Regions from separate parts of the Cyanobium sp. ATX 6F1 genome, predicted to be linked through region 1. Evidence: predicted binding sites of a transcription regulator. Region 1 holds the regulator's gene; the other holds the start of a gene.

Evidence for each region. The regulator NtcA, encoded in region 1, controls nitrogen genes in cyanobacteria. The targets are predictions, from matches to a motif close to GTANCNNNNGNTAC.
Region 2: the regulator NtcA is predicted to act here: its motif matches at 3,665-3,678, upstream of KBZ13_RS10230 (P-II family nitrogen regulator).

Annotation. Positions count from the first base shown of each region.
Region 1 covers NZ_JAGQCS010000005.1:28,883-43,583, forward strand. Annotated here, with positions in the region: gene KBZ13_RS08700 (hypothetical protein) at 1-322, opposite strand, end outside; gene KBZ13_RS08705 (NIL domain-containing protein) at 344-793, opposite strand; gene KBZ13_RS08710 (thioredoxin domain-containing protein) at 860-1,429, shown strand; gene thyX (FAD-dependent thymidylate synthase) at 1,484-2,206, shown strand; gene KBZ13_RS08720 (thermonuclease family protein) at 2,238-2,747, opposite strand; gene dcd (dCTP deaminase) at 2,810-3,403, opposite strand; gene KBZ13_RS08730 (cob(I)yrinic acid a,c-diamide adenosyltransferase) at 3,403-3,954, opposite strand; gene ntcA (global nitrogen regulator NtcA) at 4,263-5,003, shown strand; gene KBZ13_RS08740 (DUF3084 domain-containing protein) at 5,104-6,315, shown strand; gene KBZ13_RS08745 (RuvX/YqgF family protein) at 6,312-6,785, shown strand; gene KBZ13_RS08750 (DUF3146 family protein) at 6,763-7,020, opposite strand; gene pth (aminoacyl-tRNA hydrolase) at 7,017-7,670, opposite strand; partial or broken gene KBZ13_RS15800 (TatA/E family twin arginine-targeting protein translocase) at 7,912-8,121, opposite strand; gene psbH (photosystem II reaction center phosphoprotein PsbH) at 8,138-8,338, opposite strand; gene psbN (photosystem II reaction center protein PsbN) at 8,472-8,609, shown strand; gene KBZ13_RS08775 (alpha-mannosidase) at 8,612-11,716, opposite strand; gene KBZ13_RS08780 (photosystem II reaction center protein I) at 11,817-11,936, shown strand; gene KBZ13_RS15740 (DUF3769 domain-containing protein) at 12,060-14,701, shown strand, end outside.
Region 2 covers NZ_JAGQCS010000006.1:29,087-43,787, reverse strand. Annotated here, with positions in the region: gene KBZ13_RS10250 (FtsW/RodA/SpoVE family cell cycle protein) at 1-963, shown strand, start outside; gene KBZ13_RS10245 (cytochrome c biogenesis CcdA family protein) at 982-1,716, shown strand; gene KBZ13_RS10240 (cytochrome c biogenesis protein ResB) at 1,749-3,059, shown strand; gene queF (preQ(1) synthase) at 3,047-3,460, opposite strand; gene KBZ13_RS10230 (P-II family nitrogen regulator) at 3,826-4,164, shown strand; gene KBZ13_RS10225 (TlyA family RNA methyltransferase) at 4,199-5,080, opposite strand; gene purB (adenylosuccinate lyase) at 5,178-6,473, shown strand; gene KBZ13_RS10215 (DEAD/DEAH box helicase) at 6,478-9,357, opposite strand; gene KBZ13_RS10210 (aminotransferase class I/II-fold pyridoxal phosphate-dependent enzyme) at 9,409-10,578, shown strand; gene KBZ13_RS10205 (alpha/beta fold hydrolase) at 10,569-11,303, shown strand; gene KBZ13_RS10200 (methyltransferase domain-containing protein) at 11,296-12,135, shown strand; gene bioD (dethiobiotin synthase) at 12,132-12,785, shown strand; gene KBZ13_RS10190 (hypothetical protein) at 12,782-12,937, shown strand; gene bioA (adenosylmethionine--8-amino-7-oxononanoate transaminase) at 12,952-14,223, shown strand; gene KBZ13_RS10180 (DUF3143 domain-containing protein) at 14,230-14,496, opposite strand; gene KBZ13_RS10175 (J domain-containing protein) at 14,438-14,701, opposite strand, start outside.

The DNA of each region.
Region 1 (14,701 bases):
CCAGCACGTTGAGGTGGAGCAAGTAGAGCCCTCCGGTGATCACCAACAGCAGAGTGACCACCAGGGTGATCGCCTTGCTGGTGGCCATCAACAGCGACAGCTGACGAAACAGCTGATCCGGCATGGCGCAGACCATCACCACCACCAGGGTCTGCAGGCACTGAATCGGCCAGTAGACGGTGTAGGCGAGCCAAGCCTCCTCGGCCCCGTTCCCTTGGTAGGACTGATGGGCCGCCATCCAGTGGGCCCCCATGTAGATGCTGACCGCCACCAGCAGCAGCGTCATCGGCGCCCGGATCGGCAGGGTCAGGTAGCGGAGCATCGTTCTCAGGGCCGTCGTCTCTCAGGGCCTTCGGCTTCCAGGCAGCACCGTATCGGCGGCGGGCCGATCCAGCACCAGAGCAATGGCCTCCAGCGGGCAACTGGGGATGCACTGCTCGCACACCAGGCAGATTTTGGCGTCGAAGTGCAGCTGCCAGCTCGGGGCACGGCTGCTGAGGGCGCCGCTGGGGCAGACGCTCGAGCAGATGCCGCAGTCGACGCAGCGGGCTGGATCGACGCGGATCTCCCCGGGGGCCCGGTTCAGGCCGAGGCCCAGGCTCTCCAGCCAGAGCTCCGCCGCATCGAGCTCGTCGATGTCGCCGGAGAGCTCCACCACCATGGTGCCGCTCTGGTTCGGGGCCACCTGGGCGCGCAGGATCTTCGCGGCGATGTCGAAATCGACCGCCAACCGATAGGTGATCGGCTGGTGCACCGCCTGGCGGGGGAAATGAAGGGTGAGGCGGCGTTTCACGCGGTTCGACCCGTCGCAACGAGGCTAGCGCTGCCAGAGTGCAGTCCTGTCCATCTTCCGCTGACCGTGTCCGGCGACCCTTCCCCCTCCCCAGCGACCGGCGCCACCGCCTCCCTGGGCCGACGGGAGCAGATCCTGCTGGCGCTGATCGCCGCCCTGCTGGCGGTGGTGGTGTTCGTCTTCCAAGGGGGTCTGCGCCGGGAAGCACCCCTGGAGCGCCTGGCCCGCCTGTCGCTCGATCTGCCCGTGGCCCTGAGCGACGGACGGCCCACCCTGGTGGAGTTCTATGCCGACTGGTGTGAGGCCTGCCGGTCGATGGCTCCGGCCATGGAGGCGATCGAAGATCATCACCACGGCGAACTGGATGTGGTCTTGCTCAACGTCGACAACCCTCGCTGGCAGGGCGAGGTCGAGCGCTATGAGGTCAACGGCATTCCCCAGCTGGAACTCTTCGATCGAGACGGTCAACCGATCGGACGCTCCCTGGGTGCCCGCAGCCGAGGGGAACTCGACGCCCTCACCGGTGCCCTGATCGCCCAGACCCCCCTGCCCCGCCTGGCCGGCGTCGGCAGCACCAGCCCCCTGGCCGGCGGCGGCGCCACCGCGGCCGTTACCGGTCCCCGCAGCCACGGCTGATTGCTGCCGCTAAAAAGGCCCCGTGCTTCGCTCAAGCCCACCCGTTCCCCCGCCATGAACCGCTTTCGGGTCGAGCTGATCGCCGCCACCCCCAACCCCCAGCAGTGCGTCTACGCCGCCATGCACCAGGACTACTCCGAGGATTTCGTGGCGGCCGACCGAGCCAACTGGCCCGATGAGACCCGGGCTGGGGAAATCTGCGTCAAGCGGCTGCTGGGGGGCGAACGCGGCCACTACGGCCCCCTGGAACACGGGCAGATCGTGCTGAACGTCGGCTGGTTTCCCCATTCGGTGATGCAGCAGGCCCGCACCCACCGGGTGGGTGTGAGCTTCGATGTGCAGTCGATGCGTTACACCGGCGATCGCATCCGCCGCGCCGCCAACGGGGAGCTGGAGCTTGAGGAGGTCTTCTACCTGCGGCCCGTGGGCAGCTACAGCGACCGCCAGGGCAAGAAGTACGCCTACACGGCCGAGGAGCGCGCCAAGGATCTGGCGCTCTGCCGCGCCGCCGCCGAGCGCTACCGCGACCTGCTTGACGCGGGCTTCGCCGAGGAGCACGCCCGCGGCATCCTGCCCTTCGACTACCGCCAGCACTTCGTGGTGAGCTTCAGCCTGCGGGCCTTCCTGCACTTCATGGACCTGCGGGCCAAGCTCGACGCCCAGGAGGAGATCCGCCAGCTCTGCGACCTGCTCTGGCCCCACTTCGTGGCCTGGGCCCCGGAGATTGCCGCCTGGTACGAGAAGAATCGGCTGCACAAGGCGCGGCTGGCACCCTGAGCGGGCCAAGACGGGCCATGGCCGAGCTAGCTCAGCAACCTCCCCCCTGTCGGCGGCACCAGCGGCGTTCCCAGGCGGCGATCGGCAGCCGCGGCGGGCCCCACACCCCCAGCCCCTGGCGCTGGGCCTGCCGTTCCTCTGAGAGAAAGGCCTTCGCATCGCAACGGCTGAGCTTCTGGCGGTAGACGAGGGCCTGACCACGCCGCACCAGGATCCAGTTGACGTTGCCCCGCTCGCTGAGCAGCTTGGCCACCGTTCGGCCGTAGCGGTCCGTGCCCAGAGGCGTGAGCAGGACCGGGCTGCCCGGAGGCAACAGCGCCCTCAGGGCCGCCCGCGACGCCACACCCCATGGGGGCTGAGCGAGCTCAGGCGCATCGATGCAGGCCAGCCGCAGCTTGAGCCGCCTGCCCTGGACCGCCACCATCAAGCTGTCGCCATCGACCACGGACAACACCTTCGCGCCCACCCGGCTGACGGAGTAATCCACCGAGAGCGGCACGGCGGCCTGGGCTGAACCTTGGGCGGCCAGTAGCAGCGGCAACGCCGCGAGGATGAAGCGCGCAGACCCCGTCCATGACACCGCCCCCGAAGCGCGAACTGCGCTCAGACCTTGGCGAGGGTCACCCGTTCCGGCTGGTGTTGGTACTTGCCGGAACGGTCGCTGTAGGTGGTCTCGCAGGGATCCCCCTCGAAGAACAACAGTTGGCAGATCCCCTCGTTGGCGTAGATGCGGCAATCGGCGCCGGACGAATTGCTGAATTCCAGGGTGAGGTGGCCCTCCCAGCTGGCCTCGGCGGGGGTGGTGTTGACGATGATCCCGAGGCGGGCATAGGTGCTCTTCCCAAGGCAGATCACGGTGATGTTCGCCGGCACCTTCATCTTCTCGAAGGCCACACCGAGGCCGTAGGAGTGGGCCGGCAGGATGAAATAGGACCCGTCCTCGTCCTGGTGCAGGGCGGCGGGTTCGAGGTTGGCGGGATTGAACCGCTTGGGGTTCATCACCGTGCCCGGCACATGGCGGAAGATCAGGAACTCCTTCGGCGAGAGCCGCAGGTCGTAGCCGTAGGACGAGCAGCCGTAGCTGAGCACCGGAGCCGTCCGGTTCTCAGGGTCGAGATGGCGCACCAGCGTGGGCTGGAAGGGCTCGAGCAAGCCTGCGGCGGCCTGTTCGTTGATCCAGCGATCGCACTTAAGCATCAGCTCCCCCGGCGCAACTGGGTGACCTGGTCGGCCATCGCCATCAGCGGCGGCGGCATCGACGGCCCGGTGAGGATCACATCGAGATGCGAAGGGCGCCGCTCCAGGGTCTCGCTCACATCGGCGGCCTCCAGGTAACCCAGTTCGACCGCCAGCCCCAGCTCATCGAGCACCATCAACTCCACCGAACCGGCGAGCAACTGCTCCCGGCTGAACGCCCAGACCTCCTGCACCGCCTGACGCTCCTGCTCGCTGGCGGGGGGGATCTCCAGACAACCGGGCACATCGGGGCGCAACCACTGAAGGCGGCCGCAGAGCCAGAGGCTGTGCCCCAGACCCTGCTCCACACCCCCCTTGAGGAACTGACTGATCAGCACACGACTGCCCAGGCCGGCGGTGCGCAGCGCCTGGCTGAACACTCCGCCGAAGCTGCCGCGGAACGGAGCCGTGTGGATCTGCAACAGACCTTCCTGCTGGCTCACGAGCCGCAGGCTGCGCAGGGGACGGGGGGCACCGTGGTCGAGGCCGGGTTTGCGCAGGCTGGCGGTCATCGGCACAGAAGGGGGAACACGGTGTCGCTCTGCCTGGGGCGCCGCGGCCAGCGAGGTGGCCAGCGACTTGGAGGGCCTGAGCCCCTGATCGGCAGCTGAAATCTGAGGGTGCAGCGGCAGGCGGGCCTGGGTGGCGGACCCTGAATGTAGCGGTGTCGGCCCCACCGGCAAGGCAACGGCACACCATCCCTAGCGCGAACGCACGTACCAGCACCCAGGAGCCAGAAACCTCCAGCGGAGCGATGGTGTCTGTTGATACAGGGGCAGCCAGGGGCGATCTTTAGCTTTTCACCACTTTCCCCGCCTTGATGGTCGGCGCCACCCGCGGTTTCAGCCGCTATAGCAGCGGTCCCAGCTCCGGAACGAGTGGCATGGCCTCCCCAGGCGCGGCTGGATCCGCCCCCACCCCCACGCTTCTGGATGTGATCCGGGGGCTCAGTGGCAGCAGCGTGGAAACGGTGGAGCGCAGCAAAACCATCTTCTTCCCCGGTGACCCCGCCGAGCGCGTCTATCTGCTGCGGCGCGGGGCCGTTCGCCTCTCACGGGTCTATGAATCGGGCGAGGAGATCACCGTTGCCCTGCTGCGGGAAAACAGCCTGTTCGGGGTGCTGTCCCTGCTCACCGGCCAGCGCTCCGACCGCTTCTATCACGCTGTGGCCTTCACCCGGGTGGAGATGGTGACAGCGCCTGCTACCTCCGTGCGCCGGGCGATCGAGGTGGACGCCAGCGTCGGCCTGCTGATGCTCCAGGGCCTCTCCTCGCGGATCCTGCAGACCGAGACGATGATCGAAACCCTCACCCACCGGGACATGTCTTCGCGGCTGGTGAGCTTCCTGCTGGTGCTCTGCCGTGATTTCGGCGTGCCCGGCAGCGAGGGGATCACCATTGACCTGCGCCTCTCCCACCAGGCGATCGCCGAAGCGATCGGCTCCACCCGGGTCACGATCACCCGCCTGCTGGGTGACCTGCGCAACGCCGGCCTGTTGCAGATCGACCGCAAGAAGATCACGGTGTTCGATCCGGTGGCCCTGGCCAAGAAGTTCAGCTGAGCCCACCGGCTCCAGCTCCGCCGCTGTCCCGCTCGATTCGTTCCCGCTCGATTCGGCTGGGTTGGATTCGGATGGATACTGAGAGCCTCCGCTTGGTTCCGTGTCCGGCTGGCTGCTGATCCTGGCTCTGCTGGTGCTCGGCGGAGTGCTCTCCACCTTCGGTGACCGCCTCGGCAGCCGCGTGGGCAAGGCGCGGCTGAGCTTGTTCAACCTGCGTCCCCGCAACACGGCGGTGCTGATCACGGTGCTCACCGGCAGCCTGATCAGCGCCGTGTCCCTGGGGCTGATGCTGCTGGTCAGCGAGCGGCTGCGGACTGGGTTGTTCCAGCTTGATCAGCTGGAGCGCAAGCTGCGGGACAGCCGCAGGGATCTGGCCAGCAGCCAGGCGGAGATCCGCCGGGCCCAGCAGGCGAGCGCGCGGGCCGAGCTCGGCCTGCACCAGGCCCAGGGGCAACTGGCCACGGCCGACCAGCGCGCCCAGAAACTGCGCAACGAACTGCAACCGCTTCAGCGGCAACGGCTCCAGCTGGAGCGGCAGCGCAATCTGCTCAGCCAGGACATCCGGGCCAAGGACGCGGACATCCGGCGCAACGAGGCGGAGCTTGCGACGGTGAACCAGCGCATCGCGGCGGGCGCCAAGGAACTGAAACGGCTTGAAGCGAAGTTGATCGATCTGCGCCGGGGGGACGTGGTGATCAGCAGCGGCCAGCCGTTGGCCACAGCCAAGATCAACCTGGAAAACGCCTCCCAGGCCACCCTCGTGATCAAGGCGCTGCTGCGGCAGGCCAACCTGGTCGCCTACCAGCGCGTGCTGCCGGACCAGGTGGCCAATCGCCAGATCCTGCTGGTGCCCCGCAGCGAGATCACCCGGCTCCAGGGTGTCATCACCAAACCAGGATCCTGGGTGGTGAGCATCATTTCCGCCGCCAATGTGCTGCGCGGCGAACAGCAAGTGCTGGCCTTCCCGGACGTGCGACCCAACCGCCAGGTGATCCGCCGCGGCGATGTGATGGCCACCACCGTTGTCGAGGCTGACCAGCGCAGTCCCGAGCAGGTGCGCAGTCGCTTGAATCTGCTGATGGCGGCCACCTTCACCCGCGCCCAGGGCCAGGGCTCCCTCGCCGACGGCGTGCAGTTCGACGTGGCCAGCTTCAACCGCCTGGGCAAGGAACTGAGCGAGCGGCCCCCGGGCCTGGCCGTTCGCCTGGAAACCGTGTCCGTCCGCAACAGTGACATCGCCGACCCGATCACCGTCGACCTGCGCTGGATCGACGGCCCCTCTCCGGCGGTGCGCAGCCTTCCCCGCCCATGACCCCTGCGCCGGCGGACGGGGCCCATGGCGGCCCCCTGGCGGCCCTGGATCCAGGCCGCAGCAAGTGCGGTCTGGTGCGCACCGATGGCTCGAGGCGGCGGGTGATCGAGGCCCTGGTGTTGCCACCAGAGGAGTGCTGGCAGCGAATCCAGCACTGGCAGGCCGAGGACCCGCTGGCAGCGCTGGTGCTCGGCAACGGCACCGGCAGTGGCGCCTGGTGCGCGCGGTTGTCGCCGCTGCTGCCTGTGATCCTGGTGGATGAGCGCGGCAGCACCCTGGCGGCGCGGCACCGGTTCTGGCAACTGGAACCTCCCGGCCCCTGGAGGCGCCTGCTGCCGGAAGGCCTGCGTCTTCCACCGCGGGATTGGGATGACGTGGTGGCCCAGCTGCTGCTGGAGCGTCACCTGGGGTGGCCCCTGGAGCGGCAGATCCCGGACGGGCGAGCTGTTACAGGCGTGCCCGCACGGTGAAGGCGTAATCGCCTCCCGGCTCGAGCTGGTAGTCGGCCTGCAGCAGAAAGCGCAGCAGGGCGTCCTGAATCAGAGCCCGCCCCAGGGAGGGCTCAACGCTGAGTTCGCCCCGATCGAAGGCCCAGCTGAAGGTCCAATGGAAGCCACCGGCCGTGACCTCGCCCTCCAGCAGTCGTCTGCTGAAGCTTTGGTGCAGCACGCGCAGCTGCGCGGTGGTGGCGGGAAGGCGACTCAGCGCGGTGGAAGCGAATCCGAAGCCAGATTGCCACCGGCCGTCACCTGAAAACTGTTCAGGCGGGTGGCCGCCCGCTCCAGCCCCAGTCGCTGGACGATCTCCACGCCGGCGATCACCTCATCGAGCACCGCACGCAGCAACGGTTGTTCGGCGGCCTGGAAGCGGCCGAGCACATGGGACAGCGTGCGCGCCTTGCGCTCTTCGGGGTTCAGGGCCGGGGCACCGATGCCGATGCGCAGACGCGGAAAGTCCTGGGTGCCGAGATGGGCGATGGCACTGCGCAGGCCGTTGTGGCCACCAGCACCGCCGGAGGCCCGCAGGCGCAGGCGCCCCAGGGGCAGATCCATGTCATCGACGACCACCAGCATCTGGCTGGGATCGAGATCGAACCAGTCGAGGGCGGCGCGGATCGAGCGGCCGCTCTCGTTCATGAAGGTCTGGGGCATCAGCAGCCGCAGGCGCCCGGAACCCTGGTGCAGGTCGGCGAGCAGGCCATGGAGCTTGGCCTGGGAGCGAAAGCGCACGCCATCCGCCGCGGCCAGCCGCTCAAGGGCCATGAACCCGACGTTGTGGCGGGTGGCCTCGTAGTCGGAGCCGGGATTTCCGAGGCCGACGAGCAGCTGGAGCGGCGCGGCCGCAGGAGATGCCATGGACGAAGAGGAAAGACCAGGACCTTTCAGGAGAGCCCTCAAAAGGAGCGATGGGCCTGAGTTACCCAGCCAGTGGCGGTGTTTAAGGGCCTGCGCTGGAGACGGGGGTGCCGTCAGAACTCAGATCGGGATCACCGGCCATGGCCGCCAGCTCGCCCGTGCTTGCGTTAGAGGTGCTTGCGTTAGAGGTGCTTGCGTCAGCGGTGCTTGCCTCGGCGCTGGCTGATTCGGCGCTGGCCAGGGATTCAGCCGCCAGAGTCTCGGCAACGACCGTCTCGGTGTCGATGGCGCGGCGGAACTCCTGCTCGAATTCCCGCGAAGCCGACTGAAAGCCCTTCAAGGTGCGCCCCAGGGTCTTGCCCAGTTCAGGCAAGCGCTTCGGACCGAACACCAACAAACCGATGGCGGCGATGACCGCCATCTCAGGCAAGCCGATCCCGAAGATGTTCATGGGTGGGGGCCGGGCGTCAGCCCAGCGGGTTCCAGTTGACGGTGATGCCGTCGAGCAGCAGCGACTTGTTGTACACCTGCAGGATCACCAGCAGGAAGACAAAGAACAGCAGCATGAACACACCCATCACCGGGGTGGTTCCCCAACCAGGCACGACCTTGCCGTACTCGGAATTCAGGGGGCGGAGCAGATCTCCCAGGCGGGTGCGTTGGGCCATGGCGTCGCAGTCCTCTCTGGCGGGGGATCGTTCTCGGTACTGTAGGCGAGACGCCGCCGGAGGGCGGTGGCTGTCGGGTCTTGTGACGGGACGGCAGCACCCCACGGCCCCTTCCCTTCCCCTGAGATTGTCCATGGATAGCTCCCCTGCCATTCCGATCGCCCTCGCTGTGCTGGCGGTGCTGCTGGGTCTCACGGGTTTTGGGGTCTACCAGGCTTTCGGGCCCCCCTCCAAGGGTCTGACCGACCCGTTCGACGACCACGACGACTGAACTCAAGCGGTAGTCGAGCGGCGGATCCGCCAGCGGGCCAACTGCCAGGGGCGCAGCAGCTGCCCATCGCCGGCCGAATCGCCGTGCTGCCCAGGGAAGCCAGCGATCCGCTCCAGCACCGTCCAGCCCTCCGGCAGGTCGAGCCAGCGACGACAGGGCCCCAGGTTCTGGGCGCTGAGCAGCAGCACGGGCCCCTGGGGCGATGGCCCCTCGACCTTGAGCCCCAACAACTGCAGATCAGGGTGGCCCAGATGCAGGCCATCGTCCGTTGTGCTCCCTGGGCCTGAGCCGGGCCCGGCCGGCCGCAGCCAGAGGGGTTCGCGGAAACGCACCGCCTGCTGGGGAACCGCTCCGGCGCGCCAGTTCCCGAGCAGCGGCAACAGCGCCAGCCGCAGCCGTTGATGGCCCCGATCGGCGCCCGGGTCGGGCCAGGTGGGCCCCCGCAGCAACGACACCCCCAGCCGCTCCGCCGAGGCCGAGACCCCCTGGGGGCCATCGAGCAGCACCGCCAGTCCACCCGCGTTGCCCGACTGGCTCGCCAGCCAGCTGATCGCCGGCAGCTCCCAGCGACTGCGTTCGCGCGCCATCAGCGCCTCGGCGGGCCGCTCGATCACGCCGCCGCTGGTGTCCGCCGCCCAGCGCTCGGCCCCCTGGGCCAGGGGCAGCTCAAGCCGCAGCAGTTCATGGGTCTGCCGCCAGTCCACCGCCAGGATCAGCTCCACCCAGGGGCAGGCGGCCCGCAGGCGCAGCTCCAGCCGCAGGGCACTGGCGCCGCAGCGTCCCCGCCAACGGAACCCGGCGCAGAGGGGCCCCTGATCCACGGGCTCGGGGGGACCGTCCCACTCCAGCAGCAAGGGATGGTCGCGGTAGTCATCGGCCAGATCCCAGGCATCCCAGAAGGCGCCGCGATCGCGCCAGCGGCGCCACTCCAGGGGCGACTCCAGTTGGGCGACTCCGTGCTGGCTCCAGAGCTGCTCCAGCCCCTGGGGCCCCACCTGAACGGACACCAGGCCGTTGCCGAGCCAGTGGCGGCCCTCCATGCCGCCGGGGCGGCTGATCACGGGACCATCGATCGCCGCCGGGGCTTCACCAGCAAGCTCTGGGTGGCCCCCAAGGGAACGGCGCTCCAGGGACAGTGCCGCCACCCCCTGGGGCCCGCTCAGCTGCACCCAGTCGCCGCCGGATGGCGCCGGCTGCCGCGGCAGGGACGAGCCATCGGCCAGGCGCCAGTCGCCCCGGGGCAAGCGCACGGTGAGCGGCGTGGCCCCCAGGGCCTGCAGCTGCACCAGCCACCAGGCGTTCGCCACCGGCCGGGGTCGGGGCGCCAACCAGCGCCCTAGGGCCCCATCCCGCTGGCGCCGCGCCAGGCGCCGGGCCTGACGCCATTGGGGCTCGGCCTGCTCGAACACCTCCGGCACCGCCGTGCCTGGAAGGATGTCGTGGAACTGCTGAAACAGCAGCGTGCGCCAGGCCTCCGTGAGCTCGGCCCGCCCGGCGGCCTCCGTTGCGGAACGGCCCTCAGGGCCGTGGGACGCAGCGCTTCGGAGCGCCTCCGCCAACTCCGCCTCCCGCAGCAGCCGTTCCAGGCTGCGGTTGTGGCGCTTCTGATCAGGGCGGCTGGTGGCGATGCCCCTGTGCAGTTCCAGGTAGAGCTCATCCCGCCAGATCGGCAGCTGAGCCTGGTGGGGCTCCAGCTCCGCCAGGTAGGCGCGCAGGCTGCCGTGGCGCTGGGGCGCCGCCAGCGGTTGCCCCTGCCAAAGCTCCAGTTGCTCCAGCATCTCGGCGGTGGGGCCGCCGCCGTGGTCCCCCACCCCTGGCAGCCAGAGGGCGGTCTCCAGGCCGGTGGAGCGCCGCCAGCTCTGGCGGTAGCGCTCCATCGCCACCGGATCGCCGTCCGTGCCGATCGGGGCCGTCATCAGGGAGAGCACCTCGGCGCCGCAACGGCTGCGCCAGCGGAACAGCCGATGGGGGAAGGGATTGGTGGCGTTCCAAGCCAGCTTGTGGGTGCAGAACCAGCGCACCCCACTGGCGGCGGCCACGGCCGGCAGACCGGCCCCGAAGCCGAAGCTGTCGGGCAGCCAGGCCACGGAGGGCTCCCACTCAGGGAAACGGGAGCGGCTGTAGGCCTGCCCCTCCTCGAACTGGCGCCAGAGGGAGGCCGTCGCGATCAGCACGCAGTCGCTTTCCACCCAGGGACCGTTGATCGGCTCCCAGCGGCCGGCGACCATCGCCGCGCGAATCGCCGCAAACAGCGCCGGGCGGTGGCGCTCCAACCAGGCGTAGAGCGCCGGGGTGGAGTGGCCGAAATGGAGCTGGGGATGGCGCTCCATCAGATCCAGGGCGGAGCGGAAGGTGCGCTCCGCCGCCTGCCAGGTGTCGGCCACCGGCCACAGCCAGGCCAGATCCAGATGGGCATGGCCGAGCACATGAAACCCGGGCTCAGCAGGCGAGGGCGCCATCCCCCTGAGCTGTTCACGCAGGAGCTCCAGACCAGCGGCCCGCTCGGACGGGGAGGCTGGATCGAGGGCCGCCAGCCGCTCGGCCAGTGGGCCTGGGGTGCCCTCGCTCTCCGCCCGCAGGACCACGAGCTCCAGGGACTGGGCCAGCAGCACCCCGTGGGGATCGCCTGAGCCCGTGGGCTCGAGCTCGAGGCGGCTTTGGATCAAGGCGCCATCGTCATGGAGTGGGCTGCGCAGGGTGAGCGCCAGCTCCAGGGGCTCACCTGCCCACCAGCGCTCGGGCAGGGTCCAGCGGCAGGCGGTGTCGAACAGATCGCCGCGGTGCACGCTCTCCCCGTCGACCCGCAGCTCGGCCGCCTCGGCCCACCAACGCAACACCAGGCGGGCCCGCAGCTGGCCCCAGGCCCGCCAGGGCTCCGGGCAGAGGAGGCGCTGGCTCAGCCGCAGCTCCTGGCCGCCGCGGGGCCAGATGATCAGGCCCCGGGCGAACCAGTCGGGCCGGTGCCGCCGGCCCCAGGGGTCGTCGATGGCGAGCGACTCCAGGCCGCCAGGGCGCTGCACCCGCCAGTGGGGATGGAGATCGCGGCTGGACCGTGACCGAAACGTTTCAATCCAGGGGTGAAGCACCGTCTCTGGGCCCTCAGCCATCCAATGCCGTCATCGGTGAGCCATAGGATGATGGCGCTGCCTCAGGGTCGTTCCGGCCCCACCGGGCGCCTGTCACCCCCTGTCACCCGCCGGACGGACCATGCTCGCCCTCAAGGTTTCGGTTTACTCCGTAGTCTTTTTCTTCATCGGGATCTTCGTGTTCGGCTTCCTGGCCAGCGATCCCACCCGCACCCCAAGCCGTAAGGACCTCGAAGACTGAGACAATCTCGGCGTCCGTTGAACCCTGCCGGCTCCTTACCCGTGGCCGGTCTGATCACCCGCCCCGGGCACGCTTGATTCCCGTCGTTGCCATGGGAGGATCAGCCCCGTTTCGGCAGGCTTGGTGAGCGAACGTCTTCCAGCTGGGTTGGCCCTGGGCCTGCTTGGGACGCTTGCCTGCGTCGGATTCACCCCCAGCGTTCGCGCTGAAAACCTCGGCGATGGTGGCGCCGAGAGCGCGGAACCCGCCCCAGCCTTGAATGCGGGGCCATCCCTGCCCCTGGGGCCGCCACCGCTGCCGCCTCTCCCCAGCGCTGAGCAGCCCAACACCCCAGCCCCCAGCGGGGGCGCCACGAAAGCAAACGAGCGCACCGCCTCCAACAGCTTCCCCGCCGAAATCCAGCTCACGGCCGATTCCCAGGCCCTCGACACCCTGCTCAACCGGGCCGTGGCCACGGGCAAGGTGCGGGCCCTGCTGGCGGGGGGTCGCATCCTTGCTGATCGGGTCGAATACGACTCGATCAGCGGCAGCCTCTATGCCAGCGGAACGGTGCGTTTCCAGCGGGGCAACCAATACCTGCAGGCCAGCCGCCTGCGTTACAACCTCAACGAGCAGCGGGGTGAGGTCGAGGAGGTCTACGGCTACCTCGATCTGGAGCAATCGAAGCAGGATTTCGATCTCGAGGCGATCCCCAGCCTGCCCCTGGGACCGGAGCAGCCGATGGCCTGCCCCCCCAAGGTGCCGCCGGTGCCCAATTGGCATCCCTACCCCTGGGCCGCCACCCTCTGGGGCGGCCAGGCCATCGACACCAACTTCGGCCAGACCTTCCTGTTCCAAGGAAGGATGCGGCCGGAATACCTGCTGGGGGTCGGTCTCAACCGCCGCCTCTACAAAGCCGGTCCGATCGCCCTGGAATTCGACTCCACCTTGATGGGCCACCGGGCCGAACCCGACCGGGGCGGTGGCTTCAACCAGGCGGTGCCTTTCTCCCAGAACCCCGGCCAGGCGTTCGGCGAAATCACGTTGGGCGTCGGCTTCCGGGCCTGGCTCTTGCCCAGGCTCAGCGTCGCCTTCGTCCAGGGAGTCAGCCTGCTGAGCCAGAACAGCCTCTATGAAAAAACCTACCGAGAGAACTACAGCCAGTTCCTCAATTACCTGGGCTTCGAGATCGAGGCGCTGGTTTCGCCCCAGTGGTCGCTGGTGGGACGGATTCACCACCGCTCGGGCGCCTTCGGGGTCTACGGCGGTGTGAGCGAGGGCAGCAACGCCTACCTGCTGGGTCTGCGTTACCGCTTCGGCAGTGATGCGAACCCTAAAGGGCCGGTGCAGGTGGCCCTGGCCCCTCCCCTGGGCTGCCCGGATCCCGAACGCGGCAAGCGCCGGCGGGTGCTCACCCTCGCCGATGCGCTTGAGCAGGTGGCCATGGGGCCTCCCACCAGCAGCCCGCCGTCAGCGGCTGGAAACGCCCAGGGCCCCAGCGCAACTCCGAGCGCACCCGGCTCGGGCCTGGCCACCCAACCCATCAGCCCCCAGGAGCAAGAAGCGGCTCGCTACAAAGCGATCCAGACCATCGACCAGCGCATCGGTTCAATCACCCAGCGCCAGGGCCTCACCGCCGGTCGCCGCTTTGGCGCCGGCAGCAACGGCGTCTTCACCTCAACGGACACAGAGGTTTCCTTCGGTGGCGTACGCCCGGCCCAGATTCAGTCCCAGAACACGGCCGCCAACAAGAAACTGGTGAGCGGCACCGTGGGCCGCTGGCGCTTCCAGGCCGCCAAACTCACGATCACACCCGATGGCTGGCATGCCGACCGCATCGGCATGACCAACGATCCCTTCACCCCGGCCCAGACCTGGCTGGATGCTGAAAACGTCGTGGCCCGAACGCAGCCCAACGGCGACATCCTGATCAGCTCCGACCGCAACCGCCTCATCCTTGAGGATCAGCTTCCGATCCCGGTCAGCCGCAACCAGCGCATCCAGAAGAAACAGCAGGTGGAGAACCGCTGGGTGCTTGGCAACGACGGCAAAGACAGGGACGGCAACTTCATCGGCAGGCAGCTGAGGCCGATCAAGATCGGCTCCACGGGAGAACTTGCGCTTCAGCCCCAGTTCCTCCTGCGCAGGGCTGTCCTAGGAACCACCGACAGCTACGTGCTCCCGGGCCAATCGGCCGGTGCCAGCCCCAGCGAACAGCCGGCCGAGTTCTCTGATCTGTTTGGCCTGGTGGCCAACTACACGGGGCCGCTGCTGGGTTTCACCAGCGACGCCAACTTGAGCATCTCCACCTTCAACCCCAAGAACTTCGCCAACGGCACCCGCAGCTGGGGCGATCTCCAGCGGGATGTCCGCTTGCCCCTGGTCGGCACCAGCACCGCCCGGATCTTCGGGGCCTACCGCTTCCGCACCTGGAACGGCTCCCTGGGAGAACAGGACATCTACTCCGCCTATGGCGTTTCCCTGGAAAAACGCGGGACGTTGCCCAACTGGGGGCGCCTGAGCAACAGCTACATCTGGCGGATGGGGGTCGGCAGCTTCCAGGGCAACCAGTTCGAGAGCACCAACCTGACTGATCTCTGGCGTGGCAGCGGCGTGATCGCCATCAACAGCTCCCTGCCGGTGTGGACCGGAAAGCCCCTGCCGCTCACGGCCACCGAGGCCTACCGCAACGTGGGCACCGCGATTGTGCCTGGGCTCACCTTCAACACCAACCTCACCGTCATCGCGGCCTACTACGGCACCGGGGACCACCAGAACCAGTTCAG
Region 2 (14,701 bases), on a different contig from region 1:
CTGCTGCTGCTGGCCCTGCGGGTGAACATTCGCCGTTGGTCCAAGCTGGCCGGCCCCGCCCTGTTGCTGGGGGGCCTCCTGGTGGCCGCCACCCTGGTGGCCGGCAGCACCGTGAACGGCGCCAGCCGTTGGCTGGTGGTCGGTCCGATCCAGATCCAACCATCTGAGCTGGTCAAGCCCTTCGTGGTCCTGCAGGGGGCTGCCCTGTTTGCCCACTGGAAGCGCATCGCCATCGACCAGAAGCTGCTCTGGCTGACGGTGTTCGGCGCTCTGATCCTGCTGATCCTCAAGCAACCCAACCTGAGCACAGCCGCCCTGACGGGCCTGCTGCTGTGGTTGATGGCCCTGGCCTCCGGCCTCAACCTGGGCGCCCTGCTGGCCACGGCCTTGGCGGGGGGGCTTGTCGGGGTGAGCAGCATCTTGATCAACACCTACCAGCGGGTGAGGGTGACGTCGTTCCTGAACCCCTGGAAAGATGCCCAGGGGGACGGTTACCAGCTGGTGCAGAGCCTTCTGGCCATCGGCTCCGGCGGGCCCCTGGGTGAGGGTTTCGGCCTCTCCACCCAGAAACTTCAATACCTGCCCATCCAGTCAACGGATTTCATCTTCGCGGTGTTCGCCGAGGAGTTCGGCTACATCGGCTCGGTGATGCTGCTGCTGTTCCTGCTGTTGTTCGGCTTCGTGGGGCTGCGGGTGGCTCTGAGCTGCCGCAGCAACCAGCTGCGGCTGATCGCCATCGGCTGCACCACCCTGCTGGTGGGCCAGTCGATTCTGAACATCGCCGTCGCCAGCGGTGCGATGCCCACCACCGGCTTGCCCTTGCCTCTGATCAGCTACGGCGGCAATTCACTGCTCTCCAGCCTGCTCACCGCCGGCCTGCTGATCCGTTGCTCACTGGAATCGGCAGGGGTGGATCCGGGCCGTCCCCGCCGACGGAGGCAGGGGGTCGCCCCGATAGGGTGACACTTGCACCGGGCCCCCATGACCGACCTCGGTCTCTCCCTCGCCGACCAGCTGGCGGATCTGGCCCGCTGGACTGAACAGCTGCTGCGCGCCTCCCTGGCGGCACCTGGTCCGATCACCCTGGCGATCGTCTTTGCCGGAGGTCTGCTCACCAGCCTCGGCCCCTGCTCGCTCGGGCTGCTGCCCGTGACCCTGGCCTATCTGGCCGGCTTCAGCGACCGGCAGCGGCGGCCCTGGGTGCGCAGCGTCAGTTTTGGGCTCGGCATTGTCGCGTCGCTGGTGCTGCTGGGGCTGGCCAGCGGCCTTTTGGGTCTGTTCTATGGGCGCGTTCCGGGTCTGATTTCAGGGCTGGTGGCGGCCCTGGCCCTGGTGATGGGCCTCAACCTGCTGGGCCTGCTGACGTTCCGCCTGCCCACCGGCCCCGACCCGGATCGCTGGCGCCAACGGGTGCCGGCCCCCCTGGCGCCCCTGGCGGCGGGCCTGGCCTTCGGACTGGCGGCCTCCCCCTGCACCACGCCGGTGCTGGCAGTGCTGCTGGCCTGGATGGCCCAGAACGGCAAACCGGTGGTGGGCATGGTGCTGCTGGCCTGCTTCGGCCTGGGCCAGGTGCTGCCCCTGCTGCTGGCGGGAACCCTGGCGGCCAGCCTGCCGAGCCTGCTGGCCCTGCGGTCCGTCGGACGCTGGGTTCCGGCGATCAGTGGCGTCGTGCTGGTGCTCACCGGCGGCCTCACACTTCTGGCCCAGCTGCCATGACCTCTGCCTCGCCCACCTTGGTCGCACCGTTGCTGAATGCCCTGGGCCGAGTGGCCGCGTGGATTTCAGATCTGCGGCTGGCGATCGTGCTGCTGTTGGTCGTGGCCATCGCCAGCGGGCTGGGCACCGCGATCCCCCAGCAGGAAAGCAGCGAGTTTTATCACCGCCTCTACGACGAAACCCCCTGGCTGGGGTTGGTGCGCGGGGACGGGATCCTGGCCCTCCAGCTGGATCACCTCTATTCCAGTGACTGGTTCCTGGCGCTGCTGGGCTGGCTGGGGCTGTCCCTGGTGCTGTGCAGCTGGCGCCGCCAGTGGCCGGCCCTGCGCGCCGCCCTGCGCTGGGTCGACTACAGCTCCCCGCGCCAGCTCAGCAAGCTGAGCGTGGCGGAGACCGTGGCCTCCCCAGAACCCCAGGCCGATCTCGAACGCCTGGGGGCCCTGCTCACGGCCCGGGGCTGGCGAGTTCAAAGCCAGGCGGGTCGACTGGCGGCCCGCAAGGGCGTGGCCGGTCGGGTGGGGCCCCTGCTGGTGCATGCGGGGCTTGTGGTGCTGTTGGTGGGATCGGCCTGGGGAGCGCTGGGGGGCCAGCGGGTGGAGCGCTTTCTGGCCCCGGGCCACGAGCTCGAGTTGCTCGATCGCCGCGGCGAGGGCCAGCTGACCTTGGTGCTTGAGCAGTTCGGCATCGACCGCGACCCCGCCGGGCGTCCTGAGCAGTTCCGCTCGCGCTTGCTGCTCAAGAACCCCCCCCAGGCTGATGCCCCAGCCCTGGAGCAACGCGCCGAGATCAGCGTCAACCACCCCCTGCGCCACCAGGGCATGACCATCTACCAGGCGGACTGGGCTTTGGCGGCGATCACGCTGCAATTGGGCAAAAGCCCGCTGCTGGAGCTGCCGCTGCAGAGCTTTCCCCAACTCGGGAATCAGATCTGGGGATTGGTGCTGCCCACCCGCCCCGATGGCACCGATCCCGTGCTGCTGAGCGTGACCAACGAGGCCGGACCGGTGGAGATCTATGCCAGCGACGCCAGCCTGCTGGGCCGGCTCATTCCCGGCGGCGAGGCCCTGGAAGTGAACGGCCTGCCCCTTCGGGTGGCCTCGATCCTGCCCGCCAGTGGCCTGCTGCTCAAGCGCGATCCGGGGGTGCCACTGGTCTACGCCGGCTTCGCCATTGCCCTGGTGGGTTGCGGCCTCAGCCTGGTGGCCACCCGCCAGTTGTGGGCGATCGCGGAGGACGGGCGCCAGCGCCTGCATGTGGGTGGGCTCTGCAACCGCAACCTCACCGCCTTCGCCAGCGAACTGCCGCAGCTGCTGGGCTCCCTGCAGCAGCCTCAGCCGAGATGACGGGTGCCATGGCTGACCCGAACCACCGTGTGCACGTTGCCGCGGGGGTTGAAATCAGCCTCGAGCTGGATCCAGTCGGGTTGGGCCGCCGCCACCAGATCATCCAGGATGCGGTTGACCACCTCCTCGTGGGAGATCGAGCGGTCGCGCCAGCTGTTCACATAGAGCTTGAGCGCCTTGAGCTCAAGGACCCGGGGGCCGGGCTCGTAGATCAGGCGCAGCACCGCGAAATCCGGGTAGCCCGAGAACGGGCAAAGGCAGGTGAACTCCGGCAGGGTGATCGACACTTCGTAGGGACGGCCCGTGGAGGGGTTGTCGAAGCAGATCAGCTGGGCCTGCTCGATCTCCCGCTGGCCGTACAGAGGCGTGGTGGTGAGGGCGCTGGGAGCTGGGGCAGCCATCGATCGGGCGGGAGTGCATCAGGTTCACGATGCTACGAAACGGCCGATTCTTTACAACGATCCCAAAAGAAATCAGCCGAATGTCCGCCGTGGACATCCCAACCGCTTTAGATGGAGAAGGCCCGCAGAGAATCCCTGCCTGCGCCTCGCGTCCATGGACCCGACGCCGGGCCCCAGGCTGGTCGCCGCTCAACGGCGCAGCCAGTAGCAATGGATACACCGGACGTCCAGCACCTGCGGCCTAATGGCAGAAGTCCATTGTTGCAATGGCTGGGCATCCGCCGAACTCCTCTGCTAGGACGCCTCTCACCCTTCCTCTCAGGCACCGTCCTGGGAGACACCCCCTGAAATGAATCCCCGGATCCATGAAAAAAGTTGAGGCCATCATCCGTCCGTTCAAGCTTGAGGACGTCAAACTCGCCTTGGTGAATGCCGGCATCGTCGGCATGACCGTGAGTGAAGTGCGTGGCTTCGGGCGTCAAAAGGGCCAGGTCGAGCGTTACCGCGGATCAGAATTCACGGTCGAATTTCTACAGAAACTCAAGCTCGAGGTTGTTGTTGACGACGACCGTGTCGACACGGTGATTACCTGCATTCAAGATGCGGCCCGCACCGGTGAAATCGGCGACGGCAAGATCTTCATCACCAACATCGAGTCGGTGATCCGGATCCGCACCGGCGACAAGGACAGCAGCGCGATCTGAGCGCCCCTGAATCAAGGGTCTGCTCCTGTGCCGATCAACCCGAGGGTTGGTCGGCTTCTTTATGGCTCAGGGTGCTGGCCACCAGATGTTTGATGGCGCTTCGATCCAGCGTCGGCGTGGTCAGCGGCGTGTTCGATCCCTCCCCGTTGGATCCAACGCGGTCAAAACATTCGTCCCGCATCCAGAGCAGGTACTCGTGGTTGCCGGCCGGCCCGGTGATCGGTGAGGCCACCAGCCCGGCTGCGCGCCAACCCAGCCGATCCGCCGCTGCGATCACCGCTTCGATCGCATCGACGTGGGCCTCGGGATCCCGCACCACACCGCCTTTGCCCACCCGGGCTCGCCCCACCTCGAACTGGGGTTTGACCAGAAGCACCGCCTCCTGACCCTCTGGTGCCATCAACCCCTTCAGGGCGGGCAACACCAGGGCCAGGGAGATGAACGACACATCGGCCACCGCCAGATCCGGCCTGGGATCGTGGGGCCCGTAGAGCTGCTCGGGCCGCAGGTGGCGCAGGTTGGTGCGCTCCTTGAGCACCAGCCGGGGATCGGTGCGCAGGCTCCAGGCGGTCTGGCCGTAGCCCACATCGATGCCGTAGATCCGCTGGGCGCCGTGCTGCAGGAGGCAGTCACTGAAGCCACCGGTGGAGATGCCCCCATCGAGGCAGATCCGACCCTCCACCTGGATCGGGAACGTCTCGAGGGCCCGCACCAGCTTCTCGCCGCCACGGGAGACGAAGCGTGGGGGCTGGCTCACCTGGGGCTCCAGTTCCAGCGCCACCTCCATGCCGGGCTTGTCCAGCACCCGATCGCCGGCGCGCACCCGGCCGGCACGGATCAGCTGCTGGGCCTGCTGGCGGCTCTCCACCAGACCCAGGGCCAGTAAATGCAGATCCAGCCGGCGTTTTCGGGCCATGGCGTCATCCAACCACAGCCGAAACAGAACCAAAGCCGCAGGCTGCGCCGGGTGGCCTGCCCCATACATTGGGTGCGACGTCGCCAGGCGCTGGCCCTTGATCGAGCGTTACACCCTCCCCGAGATGGGGCGCATCTGGAGCGAGCAGGCCAAGTTCCAGAGCTGGCTGGATGTGGAGATCGCCGCCACGGCCGCCCAGAGCCAGCTGGGGCGGGTGCCGGCCGAAGCCCTGGCGGAGATCAGGGCCAAGGCGAGCTTTGAGGTGGAGCGGATCGAGGCGATCGAGGCGGAGGTGCGCCACGACGTGATCGCCTTCCTCACCAATGTGAACGAGCACGTGGGCGAGGCGGGCCGCCACATCCACGTGGGCATGACCAGCTCAGATGTGCTCGACACCGGCCTGGCCCTGCAGCTGAAGGCCTCGGTGGCGGTGCTGCGCACCGAACTCGATGCCCTGGCCGCAGCGCTCAGGGAGCTGGCCCGGGCCCACAAGGGCACGGTGATGATCGGGCGATCCCATGCCATCCATGGCGAACCGATCACCTTCGGCTTCAAGGTGGCGGGCTGGCTGGCGGAGAGCGAGCGCAACCGCGAGCGACTGGAGCGCCTGGAAACCGTGGTGGCCGTGGGCCAGATCAGCGGCGCCATGGGCACCTACGCCAACACCGATCCCCAGGTGGAGGCGCTCACCTGCGCGGCACTGGGCCTGGTGCCTGACACCGCCAGCACCCAGGTGATCTCCCGCGACCGCCACGCCGAGTACGTGCAGACCCTGGCGCTGGTGGGGGCGACCCTGGAGCGGATCTCCACCGAAATCCGCAACCTGCAGCGCACCGATGTGCTGGAGGTGGAGGAGAACTTCGCCAAGGGCCAGAAGGGCAGCTCGGCGATGCCCCACAAGCGCAATCCGATCCGCAGCGAGCGCATCTCCGGCCTGGCGCGGGTGCTGCGCAGCTACACGGTGGCGGCCCTGGAGAACGTGGCCCTCTGGCACGAGCGCGACATCAGCCACAGCTCCGTGGAGCGCATGATGCTGCCGGATTGCTCAGTGACCCTGCACTTCATGCTGCGGGAGATGACCGCGGTGATCAGGGGCCTGGGGGTCTACCCCGCGAACATGGCGCGCAACCTGAATGTGTATGGCGGTGTGGTGTTCAGCCAGCGGGTGCTGCTGGCCCTGGTGGAGAGCGGCCTCAGCCGCGAGGAGGCCTACCGGATCGTCCAGGAGCACGCCCACAGCGCCTGGAACACAGAAGGCGGCAACTTCCGCGCCAACCTCGAAGCTGATCCGGCCGTCACGGCGCGGCTGGGCCCCGGGCAGCTGGCGGAATGCTTCGCCACCGATCTGCACCAGGCGAACCTGAGCGTGATCTGGGAGCGGTTGGCGATCTGATTCCTCAGGCCGCCTGTTCCGTGAGGCTCCCTTCGCTTGAGCTGGCTTCGGGGCCACTGCTGCCGTTGAGATCATCACCCGTGATCTGGGGCTCTGCAGCTGGGGAATTGGCCGATGTCGTGCCAGGAGTGGGTGGTGGCGGCACGGCCTTGGCCGTGGCCGGATTGAGGCCCGCCCCCACGGGGCTCAGCAGATCGATCGGCTCGCAGACCGGGAAGCGGTTGATCGCCTTGAGGGCCAGTCGGGCCTTGCCGCGCAGCTGCTCGCTGAGGGCCTCGCCGTAGGGGATCTGGGCCAGCAGATCCACCGTGCGGCGCATGATCCGCACCACATCGCCCTCATCGAGGGAGGTGCCCGCGATCAGGTCGTTCCAGCTGGTGCCCTTGGCCCAGGAATGCACCAGCCCCATCAGCTCCGGCTCGTACCAGAGGGGCATCACCACGGCGGCCCGCTCCTGCTGGCGCAGCAGCTCCCGGCGGATGCCGCCCAGATCGTGCAGGGCCTCCTCGGCGGCGGGCGGGGTGTTGAAGGCGCTCCAGAGATCGGGGCGATTCACCTCCGTGGAGATGGCCTCCAGCACCGCCGCCAGCTCGGCGGGTTCGAGCTCATCGAGGTGGCCGCTCATCAGCGCCAGCCCCAGCCAGAGTTCGTTGTCGCCCCGGAGGGACGCCACGGTGCGGCCGATGTCGGTGGGCTCGAGATCCTCCAGGCAGCCGAAGAAGCGCAGGATTTCGATCAGGGCCAGGAAGGTGTCCCAGTGGCGGTTGGAGCGGTGGTGCAGCAGCCGCTGGCGTTCGCCGATCTCCTCCTCGAGTTCCTCCATGCGCCGGTGCTGCTTCTTGATCTGCTTGCGATCGCCGGTGCTGTGGGCGGGATGGAGTTCGAGGGCCAGCTCCAGTTGGTGCACCAGCAGCGCCTGGGCCTTCACTTCCCCGGCCAGGTCGTACTGGGGGGTGGCCATGTCGTGGCGCCGGGCCATGGAGCCCACCGCAAGGGCCAGACCGCCACTGGCCTGGTCGCCGTGGCGCAGCTCACCGGGGTGGTGCAGCTCTGGGGCGTCCACCTCGCGCACCTGCAGGCAGCTGAGCTCCGCATGGAGGCTCACCACCGCATGGCAGGGCACCAGGATCCAGACGTTCTCATCGGTGAGGCAGAGCAGCAGCGGGAACTGACCGCTGCCCTCCACCTTGGCCACGATCACCGCCGGTGTGACCCGACCCTTGAGCTGGGGTGCCTTGAGGCTCACCAAAGTGCCCTCACTGGCGAATCGCAGGGCGAGGGTGAGCTCATGGGCCAGGGTTTCCTCCGCCTGCTGCTGCAGGATCCGCAGGATGCGCCGCTCCTCCCGCAGCCTGGCCCGCTCCTTTTCATAGAGTTCGAAGGCGTCCCAGGGCACATCGGTGACACTGCCCGAAAGACCCTCCAGCTGTTGGCGCAGTTCGGTGATGCGGCGCTCGTCGTCGACCAGATCGAGGGTGGCCAGGTAGCGGCCGAAGCTGCGCTCCACCAGTTCCTTGGCCTTGGGCAGCTCATAGCGCTGCAGCAGGTTGAGCACCATGCCGTAGCTGGGGGTGAACTGGCTCACGAGCGGATCGGCGGGGCTGGTGGCCAGCTCCCCCGCTTCGCGCACCCCCTCGAAGCGACTCTGCACCGTCACCACATAGCCCTGGGTGTCGAGGCCGCGGCGGCCGGCCCGGCCCGCCATCTGCAGGAACTCACTGCCCATCAGCGGCCGGTGGCCGCGGTCGGTGCGCTTGGAAAGGGCCGAGATCACCGTGCTGCGGGCGGGCATGTTGATCCCGGCGGCGAGGGTTTCGGTGGCGAACACCACCTTCACCAGCCCCTGCTGGAACAGCTCCTCGATCAGTTCCTTCCAGGCGGGCAGCACCCCGGCGTGGTGGGCGGCGATGCCGCGCAGCAGGGCGTCATCGTGGCCCCCTTCGCGCACCGCCTCGGGGGTGGAGGCCACAAAGGCCTGCAGGCGCGCGCGCACCCGGGACTGCTCCTCGTTGGTGAGCAGGTTGAGCCGGCCCAGGTCGCGCACGGCCTTGTCGCAGCCGCGGCGGCTGAAGATGAAGTAGATCGCCGGCAGCATGTCGCGCTCGGCCATCTGGGCCACTACGAAGGGCAGCGGCGCCGCCTCGGGCTGGGGCGGCCTGGGGGTCTTGGGGCCGCGGCGGTGGGTGGTTTTCGGCGCCCGCCAGACCTTGCAGTTGGGGTGCAGCCCGGTGCCCGCATCATTGAGCAGGGGGTGCAGCCCCTTGGCGCTGCAGAAACTGAAGGCCAGGGGCACCGGCCGGAAATCGCTCAGCACCAGCCGGGTGGGCCCGTGCACCTTGTCGATCCAGTCGGTGAGCTGACCGGCGTTGGCCACCGTGGCCGAGAGCGCCACCAGCTGCACCGCAGGTGGGCAATGGATGATCGATTCCTCCCAGACCGTGCCCCGCTGGGAGTCGTTCATGTAGTGGCACTCATCGAGCACCACCGCCTCCACATCGGCGAGGGGATCGTCGCCGCGATCCACCTCCGCGTAGAGCATGTTGCGGAAGATCTCGGTGGTCATCACCACCACCTTCGCCTCCCGGTTCACGCTCAGATCACCGGTCATCAGACCGACGTTCTCGACCCCGAACTGCTCGCGGAAATCGCGCAGCTTCTGGTTCGAGAGCGCCTTGAGGGGTGTGGTGTAGAACACCTTCTGGCCGTGGGCCAGGGCCCGGTAGATCGCGTACTCGCCCACCAGGGTCTTGCCCGAGCCGGTGGGGGCGCTCACTACCACCGAATGGCCCTGGTTGAGCGCATCGATCGCCTCCAGCTGGAATGGATCCAGCGGAAACGGGAACAGCTCCTCCAGGGGCGGAACGTCGGAGCTGGCGATCAGCATCAGGGAATCCTATTGGCCAGACTGCGGCCACCCCGGGCCCTGCCGCTTCCCTTGGCCGCCGACCCCCTTGATCCCCTGCGCCGCTCCCTGGAGCGCCTGCCGATCGCCCGCCGGCGCCTGCTGCGTGCCTTCCAGCCCACGGCGGCTGGGGGCCTGCGGCCAGAGGGGGCCGGTGCCATCCCGCTGCTGGATCTGGCCAGCAATGACTACCTGGGCCTGAGCCAGCACCCTCGCCTGCAGGCGGCCGCCTGCGCCGCGATCGCCTCGGGTGGGGTGGGGGCGGGGGCCTCGCGGCTGGTGAGCGGCAGCCGGCCGGTGCATGGGGAGCTGGAGGCGCGGCTGGCCGCCTGGCTGGGGCGGGAGCGGGTGCTGCTCTTTCCCAGTGGCTTCCAGGCCAACATCGCTGCGGTGGCGGCCCTGGCCGATCGCCACAGCCTGGTGCTCGCCGACCGGCTGATCCACCACTCCCTGCTGGTGGGGGTACAGGCCTCCGGCGCCCAGCTGCGCCGCTTCGCCCACAACGACCTGGCCGCTCTGGATCGGCTGCTGGGCGAGGCACGGGCCAGCTCTGCCGTGCGGCGCCTGGTGGTGCTCAGTGAGAGCCTGTTCAGCATGGAGGGCAGCAGCCCCGATCTGCCGGCGCTGTCGGCCCTCTGCCAACGGCATTCGGCCCTGCTGCTGATCGATGAGGCCCATGCCCTGGGGGTGCTGGGCCCCGGCGGACGCGGGCTGGCCCACGGGCTGGCGGGGGTGCACCTGGTGAGCGGCACCTTCGGCAAGGCCTTCGGCAGTGGTGGCGCCTTCCTGGCCACGGGCGATCTGCTCGGCGACTGGCTGCTGCAGCGCTCCGGCGCCTTCCGCTATTCCACCGCCCTGGCCCCGCCCCTGGCGGCGGCAGCCCTGGCCGCCCTTGATCTGCTGGAGGAGACCCCCGACCTGGGGTCGAAGTTGTTGGAGCGTGCCGAGCGCTGGCGAACTTCCCTGACGGCGGCCGATTGGCCGCTGGTGGCAGGCCAGGGGCCGATCCTGCCGTTGCTGGTGGGCGAAGACGATCGGGCCCTGGAGCTGCAGCGGCACCTGGAGGCCGCAGGCCTGCTGAGCGTGGCGATCCGCCCACCCACGGTGCCGGCGGGAACGGCGAGGTTGCGGCTGGTGCTGCGCAGCGACCTGCCGCCCGGCACCCTGGAGCGGCTGCTGGAGGCCCTGGCCCGATGGCGCTGAGCGATCCGGCGGCTGGGGGTGTGCAGCTGCTGGCGATGCACGGCTGGGGGGGCGACCACCGGGCCTGGGCCCCCTGGGGGGCGGCCGCCGCCCGGCGTGGTTGGAGCCTGGGTTGGGGGGAGCGGGGCTACGGCCATCAAGTGCAGCTGGAGCCGCAGTGGTCGGGCACGGGACGCCGCGCCCTGCTGGTCCATTCCATGGGGATTCACCTGGTTCCCGGTGCCGTGCTGGCCGCGGCCGAGGCGGTGGTGCTGCTGGCCAGCTTTGGGCGCTTCGTGCCCCCAGGAGCCCCCGGGCGCCGCGGACAACTGGCCCTGGAGGCCATGGCCAATCGCCTGAGCAACGGCGACAGCGATGGCTTACTCAAAGACTTCCTGGCCCAGGCCGCCGCCCCCGACCCCGAGGAATTGCTGCCAGCAGGGCCCCGGGAGGAGGGGGTGCCCCCCGCCGGCCAGGGTCGCCTGCTCGCTGACCTCGACCTGCTCGGCCGCCTCACCGCGCTGCCGGAAGCGTTTCCAGCCAGCGCAGCGGTGCTGGTGGTGGAGGCGGGCGACGACCGGATCGTGGCCCCTGAGAGCCGTCGCCTGCTGGTGGAAGCCCTCCCCAGGGCCAGCCACTGGACCCTGGCGGGTGCCGGCCACAGCCTGCTGCGGGCCGATCTGCTCACTCCAGTGCTGAACTGGCTGGAAGCGGCGCTTTCCGCGGAAGTCAGCGGCCATGGTTGATCTGCTCACAAAGCCCGGCGGCAGCCCCCCACAGCCAACGGAACCGTTCCCACTGGAGGTGCGCCGGCGCTTCGCCCGCAGCGCCGGCCGCTACGAGCAGCTGGCGCACCTGCAGCGGGCCGTGGCCTGGCGCCTGGGCCACCTCAGCCGCGACCTGCCCCTGCCGCAAGGGCCCGCAGCTGATCTGGGGGCGGGCAGTGGCCTGCTGGCGCGGGCCCTGGAGGCCCAGCGGCCTGAACTCACCATGCTGCGCCTCGACCACTGCGCCGAGCTGCTGCGCCAGGGGGAGCGCTCCGCTTGTCCTGGAGCCGACGGCTCCCCACCAGCTCCCTCCCTGCTCTGGGATCTCAACGGGGGGCTGCCGGATGAGCTGGAGGGCGCGGCCCTGCTGGCCTCCAGCTTCGCCCTTCACTGGCTGGAGCAGCCCCTGGCCCAACTGGAGCAGTGGTGCCGGGCGCTCCAGCCCGGAGGCTGGCTGGTGCTGGCGGTGCCCACCCAGGGCAGTTTTCGCCAATGGCAGCAGGCGGCCCAGGCGGCACATGTGCCCTGCAGCGCCCTGCCCCTGCCCGAGGCCCAAGCGTTGCAAGCGACCTGCAGCACCTGGCTGGAGCTGCGGGTGGAGCGGAGGCTGCCGTTCAGCCGCACAGCCCCCAGCGCCTTGGCCTTGCTGCGCGAGCTCAAGGGGCTCGGGGCCAGCGCCAGCCGCGTGAGGCCCCTGTCGGCAGGGGAGTTGCGGGCCCTGGAGGCCCACTGGCCCGCCCAGGGAGCCGTGAAGGTCCTGAGCTGGGAGCTGCAGATCCTGGTGGGTCAAAAGCCCAGGCGGCGGCCATGACAGAAGCCCTGCGGCTGGTGGTCTGCGGCACCGACACCGACGTGGGCAAGACCGTGGTCAGTGCCCTGCTGGTGCAGGGGCTGGGGGCCACCTACTGGAAACCCGTGCAATGCGGCCTGGAGGGCGGCGGCGACAGCGACCGGGTGCGGGAGCTGCTGGAGCTGCCTTCTGATCGGGTGCTGCCGGAGGCCTACCGGCTGGCGGCCCCGGTGTCGCCCCACTGGGCGGCGCAGCAGGAGGTGCTGCGCATTGAGGAGACCCGGCTGGCGCTGCCGGCGGTGAGCGGCCCGCTGGTGGTGGAGACGGCCGGAGGGCTGCTGGTGCCCCTGCGGCTCGACTGGCTGCAGATCGATCAGCTGCGCCTCTGGAACCTGCCGGTGCTGCTGGTGGCCCGCAGCGGCCTGGGCACCTTGAACCACACCCTGCTGTCGGTGGAGGCCCTGCGCCAGAGGGGCCTTTCCCTGCTCGGGATCGTGCTCAACGGGCCGCCCCACCCCAACAACGCATCCACCTTGAACGCCCTGGCGGGGGTGCCGGTGCTGGCCCAGCTGCCCACCCTTGAGCGTCTCGATCGGGAGACCCTGGAGGCGCAATGGCAGCTCAGCGGACTGGGCCAGCACCTGCAGCTGGGCCCTAACCTGCGCCCATGAGCAAGACCCACCTGCTGGTGACGGGGGCCCTGTTCGCTCTGTGCGCCGGCATCCTGGTGCTGTTCACCGACATCGAGGTCGGGGTCTACCGCTGGTTCAGCTGCGGCCCCCTGGCCGCCGCCAACGAACAGCGCTCGAAGGTGTGCGAGTAGAACCCAGCCCAGCCTTGCCCCCCCAGCGCTGGCATCCCCACCTCTGGCACCCCACCACCCAGGTGGCCAGCGCCGATCCACCCCTGCGGGCGGTGCGCGGCCGGGGCGCCCTGCTGGAGCTCGACGACGGCCGCCAGCTGATCGACGCCATCAGCAGCTGGTGGGTGACCCTGCACGGCCACGCCGAACCGTCAATCGCCGCGGCCGTGGCGGCCCAGGCCACGGAGCTGGAGCAGGTGATCTTCGCCAACTTCAGCCACCCCCCCGCCGAGCAGCTGGCGGACGCCCTCAGCGCCCGCAGCGGCCTGGAGCGCCTGTTCTTCTCCGACAACGGCTCCACCGCCGTGGAGGTCGCCCTCAAGATCGCCTGGCAGTGGTGGCGCAACCGGGGGGAGCCCAGGCGCCAACTGATTGCCTTCGAGGGGGCTTATCACGGCGACACCATGGGGGCGATGGCCCTGGGGGCCCGATCCCCGTTCACGGCCCCCTTCGATGAGCTGCTGTTCGAGGTGGCCCGCGCCCCCTGGCCCGCCACCTGGTGGGGGGATGAAGGGGTGGAGCCCCGCGAGCGTCTGGCCCTCGAGAGGCTGGAGCAGTTGCTGGAGACCCCCACCGCGGCGGTGATCCTGGAGCCCCTGGTGCAGGGGGCCGCCGGCATGGCCATGGTGCGCGAGGGCTTCCTGCGCGAGGTGGAGCGGCGGGTGCGCGCCGCCGGCGCCCTGCTGATCGCCGATGAGGTGCTCACGGGCTTCGGGCGCACCGGCGCCCTGTTCGCCTGCCAGCGGGCCGGCCTGACCCCCGACCTGATCGCCCTCTCCAAGGGGCTGACCGGAGGCTTCCTGCCCATGGGGGTGACCCTGGCCCGCGAGGCCCTGCATGCGGGCTTCATCGGCGCCAGCGAGCGCACCTTCCTGCACGGCCACAGCTTCACCGCCAATCCCCTTGGCTGTGCCGCCGCCCTGGCCAGCCTGACGCTGCTGGAGGCGAACCCTGGGCGCTACGAGCGCTTCGAGGCCCGTCACCGGCCCCACCTGGAGGTCCTGGCGCAGCATCCCAAGCTGCGTTTTCCGCGCCTGATCGGCACGATCGCCGCCATCGATCTGGTGTTGGAGAAGCCCGGCTACTTCAATCCCGCCGGTCGGATCGTGCAGCGCCGGGCCCTGGCCGAGGGGGTGTTTCTCAGGCCCCTGGGCCAGGTGATCTACCTGCTGCCGCCCCTCTGCCTCGATGACACCCAGCTGGAGCAGTGCTATGGCGCCATCAGCCGGGCCCTGGAGGCTCTCTAGCGAGCGCTAGGGCCCGGCCAGGATCGCCGCTTCGGCATCGGCCCGCGAGAGCCCGTAGGGAAACCGGCGCTCGCTGATCTGACCCTGGTGCTGCCAGCGCACGGTGAACGCCTCCACCTCCAGCTCGATCAGGGCGCTCCACTGGGGCTGGTGCAGATCCCAGAGGCAGGGGTTCTGGCGCTGCTGGCTGCCCCCCAACCCACGCAGCCAGCTCTCAAGCGCCGGCAGCGGGTGCTTGTAGAGAGGCGTCTGGGGGGTGGGGAGTGTCGGCATTCCCGGCGCTCACGCCTGGCTGGGATCCATCCTGCACCGCAGCGGCCCCTGGCGGCGCCGGAATCAGCCTCAGATTCGCCGCCGCCGCTTCCCCCCACCAGCTGGGTTGACGCACCAGTTCCGTACCCTGCACCCAGGCCATCCCCACCCCCAGCACCAGGCTGGCCGAGAGGGCCAAGCCGAGCAGCAGCAGGGCAAACCACTC